4 regions of the Paenibacillus sp. 2TAF8 genome follow, and region 1 is predicted to be linked to each of the others. Evidence: riboswitches for the same ligand, from Rfam matches in the RefSeq annotation. Region 1 holds a riboswitch; each other region holds the start of a gene.
What was found. Region 1 has a riboswitch for thiamine pyrophosphate ahead of AB4Z30_RS14550 (thiamine phosphate synthase). Riboswitches for the same ligand answer to the same signal wherever they lie in the genome.
Positions count from the first base shown of each region.

Region 2: another riboswitch for thiamine pyrophosphate. It lies ahead of AB4Z30_RS12905 (ABC transporter substrate-binding protein); the one in region 1 lies ahead of AB4Z30_RS14550 (thiamine phosphate synthase).
Region 3: another riboswitch for thiamine pyrophosphate. It lies ahead of thiM (hydroxyethylthiazole kinase); the one in region 1 lies ahead of AB4Z30_RS14550 (thiamine phosphate synthase).
Region 4: another riboswitch for thiamine pyrophosphate. It lies ahead of thiC (phosphomethylpyrimidine synthase ThiC); the one in region 1 lies ahead of AB4Z30_RS14550 (thiamine phosphate synthase).

Region 1 covers NZ_JBFRFN010000008.1:219,174-222,336, forward strand. Annotated here, with positions in the region: gene thiO (glycine oxidase ThiO) at 1-798, opposite strand, end outside; gene AB4Z30_RS14550 (thiamine phosphate synthase) at 883-1,566, opposite strand; TPP riboswitch at 1,808-1,917, opposite strand; gene AB4Z30_RS14555 (ABC-F family ATP-binding cassette domain-containing protein) at 1,957-3,163, opposite strand, start outside.
Region 2 covers NZ_JBFRFN010000007.1:137,324-140,486, forward strand. Annotated here, with positions in the region: gene AB4Z30_RS12905 (ABC transporter substrate-binding protein) at 283-1,323, opposite strand; TPP riboswitch at 1,539-1,651, opposite strand; gene AB4Z30_RS12910 (hypothetical protein) at 1,957-2,442, shown strand; gene AB4Z30_RS12915 (hypothetical protein) at 2,786-2,965, opposite strand.
Region 3 covers NZ_JBFRFN010000029.1:4,035-7,197, forward strand. Annotated here, with positions in the region: gene thiE (thiamine phosphate synthase) at 1-19, opposite strand, end outside; gene thiD (bifunctional hydroxymethylpyrimidine kinase/phosphomethylpyrimidine kinase) at 19-831, opposite strand; gene thiM (hydroxyethylthiazole kinase) at 831-1,640, opposite strand; TPP riboswitch at 1,987-2,089, opposite strand; gene AB4Z30_RS26600 (radical SAM/SPASM domain-containing protein) at 2,319-3,163, shown strand, end outside.
Region 4 covers NZ_JBFRFN010000022.1:26,569-29,731, reverse strand. Annotated here, with positions in the region: gene thiC (phosphomethylpyrimidine synthase ThiC) at 1-1,680, opposite strand, end outside; TPP riboswitch at 2,173-2,286, opposite strand; gene AB4Z30_RS24350 (IclR family transcriptional regulator) at 2,446-3,163, opposite strand, start outside.

The DNA of each region.
Region 1 (3,163 bases):
CATAATTTCACCTTTCACTGGTCTTGTAGGCAAGGTCTCACCTACTTGATACATTAGTTCCCCTCCATGCAAACCAGCAGCCACGATAACATGTTTGCAAGATATTTCACCCTTGGCAGTGGCAACCCCTCGGACTCCATCGTTGTTCACGACCAGACGCACATCCTGCACTCCTTCCCATATCCGTGCACCCATCATCTGAGCAGACCTCGCATAAGCTCTAGTCAACGACACAGGCAGCGCTTCACTCTCCAGTGGTCTGTAATAAGCGCCATATGTTTCCCTGTTTAGCCATTCCGCTTCTCGTTGCACCGTGGGACGGTCCCACCAAAACTGCTCTGCGCCCGAAGAACCTTTCCATTTGTTCTTGTATTGATTTAAATCACTGTATGATCGAAACGGTGTGATAAAGCCACTGCGTCTCAATCCAAAGTCTATACCTGTCAGAGCAGATATTTGCTCTTTGTGCTTATGCAACAATTCTCTGCTATCATACGCGGCTTTTACCATGAGTGGATGTGCAAAAGCTTCACTATCTGCTGCAAGCATGCCGGCAGCTGCGCTGGAGGCCCCGCTGGCAATCTGGGATTGCTCAACAAGAAGTACTTCCTGGCCTCTCGATGCCAGCTCAAAAGCAATCGCACAGCCTATAACCCCTCCGCCCACAATGATCGTTTCTGAATGCCAAGCTCCCTGTGATTCTGTTGAAGTGGAGGATATGGACATTGTTGCAAACTTATGTTCATCATTCGATGGGGCGACAGTTCCCTCATGTTGACTCATTCCGCTCTGATTCATTTTTTCATCTCCTTCATTGCATATTAAGCAACATTCAGATACCGCTTACTTGAGATCATTCACATTATTTTGATTGAGAAGCATTCACTTTACCGCTTCCATAGCCTGTTTTAAAAGAGCAGCAGCATGGGCAGGATTTTTTTGTTGTAATACACCTGAGATCACAGCGGCACCCCTGGCTCCCGCAGATATGACGGCCTGAATGTTATTCGTCTGAATCCCACCGATTGCTATAACAGGTACTTTCACACCCGAGCATACTTCGGTTAATGCTTCTAATCCCCTTGGTGTTATATCCGGTTTGCTTGCACTTGGGTATACATGCCCGAAAAAAAGATAATCTGCGCCATACTCTTCTGCAATTTTTGCTTCGTGTAAGGAATGCACGGATATTCCTAACCGAAGCCGCGGGTTATGCTTGTTTTTCTGCGTTACCGTTACTTTCGCTTTTTGCAGCATATCTTGGCTCCAATGTGCCCCGCGATAAAAATCGCCTGACGAAAACAGATTCGCACCGTTGATCACAATGCGGGAGGCTGGAACACCCGACTCTACCATCAACTTCGCCCAGTTGAAGCATTCCTGCTGCGAAAGCTGCCTTTCGCGGATGTGAATGTATTGCACATAAGGCCATATCTCTTTGGCTGCCTTTAACATAGCTACCTGTTCCCTCTGATTCGTAGATATCACATGTAACTCAAAACAGGGATGGCTTTTTGAGCATTCATTTAATTCGTTCTCTTCATGCTCAGTCACCGTAGGATGCAATCTCGTTTTCCCTCCTTTCAGACTTGGGAGCGGCGTAACGAAAATAAAATCAAAAAAAGCCACTCCCGTAGGGAGTGGCTGCGTATTAAAAAAGGTTCAGTTCAATAACAAACATTCGACGAATACCTGGTAAACAGTTTAATCGGTAACCCTATAACTGTCTGCTCATGTATTGAGATGCCTGCATCACGATGTAGTAAAGATCCCATCTTTACATTGAAGAATCATTTACTACCTTTTTCGCTGAAACGCGCCACTTCCCTACGCTGGTATGATCCAGATCAGGTGCGAAGGGTCCGGAATCGCATTCTTCCATCTCAGCCGCATCGTGCGGCCCCCCTAGTGTTCATATGAAGTTGTAGCCTATATTACCACAACCGGTTTTTTTTGTCATTGTGCTTTTTCAGACCACTCTTCTACATTCCACGTTTTGGTGACCCAGCCTTCATAAAAATCCGGTTCGTGAGATACAAGTAAAACGGTTCCCTTGTATTCCTGCAACGCACGCTGCAGTTCAGCCTTTGCTGTTACATCCAGATGGTTCGTCGGTTCGTCAAACAGAACCCAGTTGCTTTCACGCATCAGCAACTTACATAATCGCACTTTAGCCTGCTCTCCTCCACTCAGCATGTTAAGAGGACGAGTGATATGCTCATTTTTAAGCCCACAGCGTGCAAGATGACCTCGCACTTCATTCTGTGTCAAATGTGAAAACTCGTTCCATACATCATCGATCGGTGTAATATTTCCCGCTCTCACTTCCTGCTCGAAGTAAGCTGTCTCCAAGTAATCTCCAAGGAATGTTTTACCGCTGATCGGCGCAATTTTACCCAAAATTGTTTTGAGAAGTGTTGATTTACCTACCCCGTTACATCCCACAATCGCAATCTTTTCTCCACGTTCAATCGTCATCGTCATCTTGGGTAATAGCGGATACGTATAACCAATTTCAAAGTCGATACCTTCAAAAACAGTTTTACTACTCGCGCGCGCATCCTTGAACTTGAATGTTGGTTTTGCGGCTTCGTCCGGTCGATCAATTCGCTCGACCTTTCCGAGTTGTTTTTCCCGGCTTTTCGCTCTACCAGAGGTCGAAGCTCGAGCTTTGTTGCGTTGAATGAAATCTTCCTGCTTTTTGATGTATTCCTGTTGTTTCTCGTAGGCATCAATATGCTGTGCTTTCTGCATATCTGCCATCTCCAGGAATTTATCATAGTTTGCAGCGTACCGAGTCAATTTGGCAAACTCCAAATGATAGATAACATTAACAACTTCATTCATGAACTCCGTATCATGAGAGATCAGCAGAAAAGCATAAGGATAGTCTTTCAAATAGCGTGTTAGCCACTCAATATGCTCTACATCCAGATAGTTGGTCGGCTCATCCAATAAAAGGGCAGTAGGTTTTTCCAATAATAACTTCGCGAGAAGTACCTTCGTGCGTTGTCCACCACTAAGAGCTGCAACATCCCGATCAAGGCCGATGGCATTTAATCCCAGACCATTTGCCATTTCTTCCACTTTCACATCGATCAGATAAAAATCGCCCTGTTCCAGCTGTTCCTGAATCTCGCCCATATCTTCAAGCAACTGTTCC
Region 2 (3,163 bases), on a different contig from region 1:
CCAGATTTTTTGATTCCTTTTCCAAAGGGGAAAATCCGGTGATAAAGGCGAAGCGTATGCTTCCGATGCTAGCTTTCTTTCAGAAAGCTTTTAGCTCCGCTTTTTCAGGTTTTTTCTGTCCTCTCCGTTAATGTGTAAACGAGTAGTTCAACTGATGTAGAAAGGGGAAACTCGGTGAATTTTATAAGCGATCGCTTCGCTTCTTCAAGTTGTCCGTGTCCTCTTCATTCAAACGTGAAAATATCAAATTTCATTTTACATTAATGATGATAATGCTACGTATTACTGTGGTAAAAATTCGTTCGTGTAGACTTTCGTTACATCGATCTCTTTATCCAGCAATTTCTTGCTGAACATCCAGTCGGTGTAGTTCTTCCACACCTCTTCCTTTTGTTCGCCCCAGCGTGGTGCATCATCTTGGTATTTCGGGCTGAGCCATTTTTGGCTTGCCAGTACTAATTCCTTGTCCAGATCAGGCACGGCTTTGATCAGAATGTTCGCTGCTTCTTCAGGGTGGTCAATGGCATATTGATACCCTTCAGAAGTGGCCTTTAGGAAAGCTTTCACCAGTTCAGGGTCTTTCTGAATCGTCTGTTCGTTGGTTACGAGGACAGGGGTGTAGTAGTCCAGCGCTTTGGCATAATCTTTCACATACAACATGTCAATCGGTTCTCCGCGTAATTCCGCCTCAATTCCCGTCCAGGCATAGAAAATCCACGCAAAGTCGATGTCCCGTTTCACAGCTGTGAAGAAGTCTGCATCGCCCATGTTAATGTTTTTGACTTTGGATACGTCAGCACCTTCGCCCTCCATAATGGATTGCATCACCGCTTCTTCTACTGGGGAACCCCAACCGCCATACGTCTTACCTTCAAAATCTTTAGGCGATTTGATCTTGCGATCCATCGGCGCTGCAAAACCGGACGTATTATGCTGAATAACTGCGGCAATCGACACAAGCGGAACGTCCTGCGTACGCGCCTGAGTGACACTTTCCTGATAACTGACGCCAAACGGTACCTCACCTGAGGCAACCATCGTATCTGCTCCACCAGCACCTGGCTGTACAATCTCGACGTTGAGACCTGCTGCTTTATAAAAACCCTGATCCACTGCGGCATACAGACCAGTATGATTCGTATTTGGAGTCCAGTCGAGCACAACCTTCACATCTTTCGGTGCAGCACCGCTGTTCTCATTCGTTTTCTCCGAACTGGTCGTACCGTTCTGTTCAGCCGGAGCGGCTTCTTTGCCACCACATGCAGCCACGGTAACCAACAGTACACACATGAGTAACATTCCCATCGTTTTGCGCCATTTCATTGTGATTCTCTCCTTCGGTATGTCCGGCCGGATGGCACGGGGTACTCCTTGGCTTCATATCCAATCCCTTTGCATAAATCGACGAATTTATACTTGCGGGTTATCCGAATAACGTCATTTTTCTGTTTCTGCATGTCAAAAGAAAACAAAAAAAGCGCCCCGTAATCCGGGACGCGTGCAGGCGTGAGAGAGTGGCGTTCAGCCTATGGCTGTGCCGTTGCAATATACTCCGATTCCTACGCTGGCATGATCCAGATCAGGTCTAAGGGTTAGTATCTTGGTGGGATACACTCTCAGCCGGCCAATTCCGACTCCCCTGGGAAACTATGAAGTTACGGGCATTACTAGGTGTAATTATAGGCCAGTGACAGGATTGTGTCTAGGGCGTATCTTGAAACCTGCTGAAGTGTATCTTTTTTCGCCCCTTGCTACGTCGCTTCCCCTTGATGTGCCCCGGCACGTCTGCGGTAAACTTCCTTGCTTGGAACGGAAATCCGGCAAAGTCTGCTTTCTTCAGCGTTTTCAGACACACCCTACATAAGTTGGACTAAAAATATTTTTCACAGAATGTTCACTTATGTGAAGGGATTCCAATTGTCTATAATGATCCAAGTTACAGAAAGGATGAGTATATTGCCAGTAAGCAAGAAAGAACAAGTGATTTTTGGACTTATGATGTGTACAGGAATGGTCGTAGTAATGATGACCTTCAATCTTTGGCATACGGGGATGTTAAGTCAGATGTCCGTGATGCAGATGCTGTTTCAATTTTTGATCTGTTTTGTCCTGGCATTTTTGGTGGAGTCGTTCATCGTAGGACCCGTAGCGAGACGAATTGCGTTTTCCATCCCATTTGCAAAAACCAGTAAAATCAAAGGTGTAGTTACCATGTCAATTTTTATGGTCATTGGTATGGTTTTGGTCATGTCTCTATATGGTATCATTACTGCCTATGCAGTAGATCGGTTAGATGGAGTATCCGTGTTCAGTGCGTATCTTCACACGATTGCTCGTAACTTTAGTCTGGCTTTGCCGTATCAGTTAATCGTACTCGGGCCGCTAGTGCGTTATGTGTTTGGCAAGTTGTTTAAAGGACAAGCGGCGGTGGTGTCCGTTTAACGAATCGTTTAAATAACCTAACTGAAGGAACAGTTAGATTTGTTTTTAAGTAAAATAAATTGTTTTTTTAAATTTGCTTCTCTTCATAGTTATATCCGGGCAATAAGGGAGTTCGACTAAACGTATCAGATTCTTATTTACTACGAAAACCCATGCATAGACGTTCAGGCGATAGTTTGATTGCACTAATATTGTTAAAGGGATCTTATAAGAAAACTCCCCATACATTCCAGGTTTCTATTTACTGTACATCTGGAATGTGGGGAGTGTGTTATAAGTTAAAAGACTCTAATTCTGAAAAATCAGAAATTATTTTAATGTAAACTTTATTTTTATAATCTTTTTAGCTGGTTCTAAAGTAAGCTATACCATAAAAAATACCAACAATGACGACTGCTAAAACCAAAGTCGTTATTATACCACTCTTTAAAGAACTTCCCTGAGCTTGACGAGCCATTTCTTCTGCTCTTCGTTTGGTAGCTTCATCCTCGGAACCATTTAGATTATTTGGTTTCATATTCATAAAGTCACAGCTCCCTTCAGTAGATATAATTTAGCATATTTACTATGATATATGCAGCTAATGCAAGGTTCCTGTGAATTCCGGAAATTCTCCAAAGACGTAATGATAGCTCATAATGTCTTTTTATCGTTCTTTCAAATCCCCAAGCATTCTTCTTCTGTTGTCCTCATTGTAAGTACTCTATATTTTCGTCTTTTT
Region 3 (3,163 bases), on a different contig from region 1:
CCGTATCCCATCTACGCATCAGCGTTCACCTCGCTGTCTGCGCTGGTACGCAAAGTGATTCGTTGGCCCGTGCCCGGCCCCGATTCCCAGCTCATCTTCTATGGCTGCCTGAATGAATGCTCGCGCGGTCGTAACGGCAGCCAGAATAGGGGAACCTTTCGCCAATTCCGCCGTAATGGCAGCAGAGAACGTGCAGCCGGTTCCGTGGGTATGACGTGTCATTACTCGAAGATTCTTCAAATATTGAAAGGAATGCCCGTCATACAGGACATCGACAACCATACCGCTTCCCGTATCATGTCCTCCCTTGATCAAGGCATACGTTGAACCCATCTGCACCAATTGCTTGGCGGCTTCCTCACGCTCGCTCAGGTTCCGGATTGATTTCCCGATTAGCAGTTCGGCTTCCGGGATGTTAGGTGTGATAAGCAAGGCATGAGGGAGCAGATCCTGAATGAGTGCTTGCACAGCCTCCTGCTGAAGCAGAGGCGCACCGCCTTTGGCAACCATCACGGGATCAATCACCAGATTAGACCAGCCGTACTGCTTACATTTTGCCGCAACAAGACGAATAATCTCGGCACTATATAACATACCTGTTTTAATGGCACGCGGCTGAAAGTCGGCTCCCGTTGAATCAAGTTGCTGGGCAATACCATCGAAATCAATCGGAAACACGCCTTGAACCCCTGTTGTGTTCTGCGCGGCGATTGCAGTAATGACCGTCATGCCGTATACACCAAGTTCCTGAAAGGTTTTGAGGTCCGCCTGAATTCCTGCACCGCCGCCGTTATCAGACCCGGCAATCGTTAACGCTTGAGCAATATTCATCACACACCTCCACGAATCTGACGGATTTGTGCATGCTCCGAGAACAGTGAAGGTGTGACCTGCGCCAGTTGATTTAACAATTCAATCTGGAAGCTGCCCGGCCCCTGATGAGCCGTTCGTGCTGCAGCCTGTTCAGCGGCTATACCATAGGTTGAGACAGCCTCCACCACACTGTTCAGCAAGTCGCGCCCCGGCTCGGCAATCGCAGTAAAAGCACCAATGACCGAGCTGAGCAGACAGCCTGCCCCGGTAACCTGGGTGAGTAATGCATGTCCGTTGCTTGTGAGGAAAGTATGATATCCGTCTGTAATAATATCGTACTGGCCTGTAATGACAACAATACAGTCAAGCTGTTGCGCTGCCCGCTCGGCAATGCCTATTCGGTCTCCCTCGCCAGCCCCGGCATCTACACCTTTGATATTCCATGGTACACCAATGACATGAGCGACTTCGGCGACATTGCCTCGCAATACCGTAAGGCGAAGCTCACGAACCAGCATCTGTACTGTATCCGTGCGATATGTTGTGGCTCCTGCACCGACAGGATCAAGTACAACAGGCACATGATGTGCATTAGCCGATTGTCCGGCTAGACGTATCGCTTGAACGACCTTTTTATCCAATGTGCCGATGTTCAGAACCACCGCGCCAGCCATTCGAGCGACGTCAGCGACTTCTTCGTGAGCATAGGCCATAAACGGTGAGGCTCCGAGGGCAAGCAGACCATTTGCCGTAAAAGGGGCAACCACAAGATTGGTAATATTATGAACCAAAGGATTGAGTGATCGTACACGTTCCAGATAAGACATCGTCATTTCCTCCTTGATTTCGAATGATCTTGATGGTGATGAGAGTGAATAACACCCAGATATCGACAAGAAGAGCATTTTGCATCATGCTCCAAATAACTGCTTTCTTCTCACGGGATGACAGAGATTGTATATTCGGAACATTTGAATCCATACTCGGAAGAGGAATTTTCCTTGTTTCGAAATTTATATTTTGAACGGCAAGTGTCTCGGTCACCAAGCAACCAGCACACAACTACCACATCGCCAAAAAACAAAAAAGCCCCGCCCATTTCCGGAGAAATGAGCAGAGCTATACGTTTTAATTGAGGTTGATCCCATCAAGGATAGAAATCATCCACTGCCAATAAAAGCCGCTCCACTTCCCTCCGCTGGTATAATCCAGATCAGGTTCAAAGGGTCCGAATCGTCGTATTCGTCTCAGCCGCAAGGCTCCCCCAGTGCAAATGTAAAAGATATGCAGTTATGTCCTCAGCATATATCCAACTTGGCTTAATGTAAATAGGGAGGGGATGTGTGTCTTGAAATTATGGTGAAAATATACTGGACTTTTGTAGGGATCCTCTGATTACGATTTACCTAGGCTCGTTAACCCGATATAATGGGGATTGGCTCATATGGCCGTACTACGAATGAGGGCAGGACTGTTGTTCCTCCCGGCAGAATGGGGACCCTGAGTTGAAAACGTTCAAGAAAGTATATATTGAAATTACAAGCATCTGTAATCTGGCATGCAGTTTTTGCCCGCAAACGAAGCGAGCCAAAGGATTCATCGACCCTGAAGTCTTTAATAATATATTGGATCAGATCAAACCACATACGAAACATATCTACTTGCACGTCAAAGGAGAACCGCTCCTTCATCCCAAAATTGACTTGCTGCTGGATATGGCTCATGCCAAGGGATTTAAAGTTAACATTACGACCAACGGTACGCTGCTGCCGAAGACACAGCATAAATTATTAGGTAAACCTGCCCTGAGACAGATGAATTTTTCGTTGCACAGCTTTGACGGTCATGAAGGTTCTACGGATCGTGACGGATACTTACGTAACATTTTGTCTTTTGTGCGTGAAGCGGTGAAACACAATGTCATTGTCTCGTTCCGATTATGGAATCTGACACAGGATAACTTCACCAATGCTCAGATGAATCGAAATCGGGAGACGCTTGAGGTGCTGGAACGGGAATTTAATCTCGACTTCCGGATTGAGGAAAAAGTCCTTCCAGGTAGCGGTGTGAAAATTGCACCCAACGTATATCTGAATCAGGATCATGAATTCCAGTGGCCAAGTCTGGATGCACCTGAAGATGATGGCAAAGGGTTTTGCCATGCACTGCGCAGTCAGGCAGCTGTGCTTGTCGATGGAACCGTGGTTCCATGCTGTCTGGATGGAGAAGGTGTCATCAACCTTGGGAACATCCATGAGAAGTCTTTTTCCGACATTGTGGATGGAGAGCGTGCAAACAATCTGGTGTACGGTTTTTCCAAACGGGAAGCCGTGGAAGAACTTTGCCGCAA
Region 4 (3,163 bases), on a different contig from region 1:
CTGCGTGATACGCATACTGCAGAACTTTGGCCCGCACATGGAGCAGAAATGTGCCTCCTTCGCCCCTTCTGCGGGTAACGTCTCATCGTGGTAAGACAGTGCCCGTTCCGGGTCAAGAGACAGATTAAACTGATCCCGCCAGCGAAACTCGAAACGTGCCTTCGACAGCGCATCATCCCGGCGCTGGGCGCGTGGGTGGCCTTTGGCCAAATCAGCGGCATGAGCGGCTATTTTATAAGCGATAACCCCTTCACGTACATCATCCTTGTTCGGAAGCCCCAGATGCTCCTTCGGCGTGACATAACAGAGCATGGACGTACCAAACCAACCGATCATCGCTGCCCCAATCGCAGACGTAATATGATCATATCCCGGTGCAATGTCCGTGGTCAGCGGTCCGAGAGTATAGAACGGCGCTTCCTGGCAGATTTCCATCTGCAAATCCACATTTTCTTTGATCTTGTGCATCGGCACATGTCCCGGCCCTTCAATCATGACCTGCACATCATGCTTCCACGCAATCTGCGTTAATTCCCCGAGCGTTGCCAGCTCCGCCATCTGTGCCTCGTCATTGGCATCATAGATGCTGCCTGGACGCAGTCCATCTCCGAGGGAGAACGCTACGTCATACCTTTTCATAATCTCACAGATTTCTTCAAAGTGGGTGTACAAGAAGTTCTCCTGATGATGTGCCAGACACCACGCTGCCATAATTGACCCGCCTCTAGACACAATGCCCGTCATCCGTTTCGCTGTCATCGGAATATAGCGGAGCAACACACCTGCATGAATTGTAAAATAGTCCACACCTTGCTCTGCTTGTTCAATCAGCGTATCTCGGTACAACTCCCAGGTGAGCGCCTCCGCCTCGCCATTCACCTTCTCCAGCGCCTGATAGAGCGGTACTGTACCAATCGGCACCGGGGAGTTACGGATGATCCATTCCCGTGTCGAATGAATGTTTTTGCCTGTCGAGAGATCCATCACCGTATCCGATCCCCAGCGCACAGCCCAGGTCATCTTCTCGACCTCCTCCTCGATGGAGGAAGATACAGCGGAATTACCAATATTAGCGTTGATCTTCACATGAAAATGACGACCGATCAGCATCGGCTCACTCTCCGGGTGATTGATGTTGGAGGGAAGAATTGCCCGCCCACTTGCCAGTTCTTGCCGCACGAATTCAGGCTCTACACCTTCACGTATAGCAGCGTACTCCATCTCTGGCGTAATCACGCCTTGCCGCGCATAATGCATCTGTGTGACACAATTCCCGGCCTTAGCACGTAGCGGTTGCCCGCGGAATCCCGGGTACTCTTCTGCCCCGGCTCTTCGGCCTCCGGACTTCAATCCGTTATCCTCCGGCTTAACCGCTCGCCCCTCATATTCTTCGACGTCACCGCGCTCCATAATCCAGTGATTTCGGAGCGCAGGTAACCCCTTCCGAATATCCATCTGGAATTCGGGATCGGTCATCGGGCCGCTCGTATCGTAGACACGCAGCGGCTCATTATGCTCCACCCCTTGGGGAGTATTCGTGTCATGAAGGGCAATTTCACGCTCCGGTACAGCGATGTCCGGTCGTGAGCCCTGAATGTAGACTTTGCGGCTGCCCGGGAAGGGTTGAACCCCTCCAGCCACTCCGGTTTCCTTTTCCATCGGATGACCATCGTGTCCCATTTCCTCTATCCCCATCTGCTGCCCCGTTTGGTTATGTGTACTCATGTCTCCTGTTTCCTCCTCTGTGATCTTCTTTTGCGCTATGTCTCCACAATTGCGTCAGTTGCAACTACCACACCTGCCCGGGAATCCCAAGAGCACAGAAGCACAGCAGGAATGATCCTGCCCAAGCAGCCAAATAAGATCCAAGAGACAGATTTTTATGTACAGTCAGCACGAACATGAAACTGAGACACTTCACCTTGACATTCAAGCATTGATGTTGGCATTTGTTATGCTCTCCGATCATCCCGTCCGCACTAATCTGCGAATCTCATGCTTTCTTCAAGGGACTTAACGATCGTGAAGCACAACGAATGAGTCTCTGCTTACCGCTGTATATAAAAAAGCCGGTTCCGAAGGAACCGACTGATGTCCATCACCACACTCGCAACAAGATCTATCTGCCGCAAAACAGCATCTATCCCAAGTTAACGCCCGTAGTGTTTGTGGTCATATGGCCGATTACTTCCCTACGCTGGTATGATCCAGATCAGGTGCAAAGGGTCCGGAATCTCATGCGATCCCGTCTCAGTCCGGACAATTCGGACTCCCCCAGTAACGTAAACGTATTGCGGCAATCAAGCCGCTGTTCAACTTAAAATATAACATTCAACCGACCCCGCCGGGTCGTCCATTACAGACTAGCGTAATCTGGACATAAATACAACCTTAATATTCCAGAGATAAAATCCCTTTCGAGCAAAACTTCAAACAAGAGCCCGCCTACGACAACATAAGTCCCATTTGCAGAGCAGCTTCTTTCAACACAGGTGCGTACTCATGTAATGTCTCTTGCGAGAGCCTGCTAACAGGTCCAGACACGGAAAGTGCTGCTGCAATGCTACCTCTGCGATCCATAATTGGCACGGAGACGGCAGCAGCTCCCGGCTCACGTTCCTCATAACTGGTAGCATAGCCGTTCACACGAATGTCTTCCATCTGTGCCAGATACACGTCCGGGTCGATAAATACAGGCCATTCCGGGCCGTTCATCAGTTCCTCGCGATCCTCATCAGCGGCAAATGCCATTAACACTTTGCTGGAAGCGCCTACGGAAAGCGGCAGTCTGACACCTACTGGCGCGACCCGCCGAATGGCCTGATCGCTCTGTACTGCTTGAATACGTATCCGTTCACTGCCATCACGAAGGTAGAGACTTACAGTCTCACCCAACCGATCCCGTAGCCGTTCCATTGCAGGCAACAGTAAAATCGCAGGATCATCACTACGTGACATATGTGCGGACAGTTCCCAGATGCGGATGCCTAGTCGGTATTTTTCAGTCGCTGCATCTCGTATCACGAACCCCCGATCCTCCAGCGTAGCCATCAACCGATGCACCGTACTCTTGTGTAAACCGATCTGGCTGGCAATTTCGGTGAGTCCAAGATCACTGCGTGTGGTAAAACATAATAATATATCCAGCGCCCGTTCTACAGCC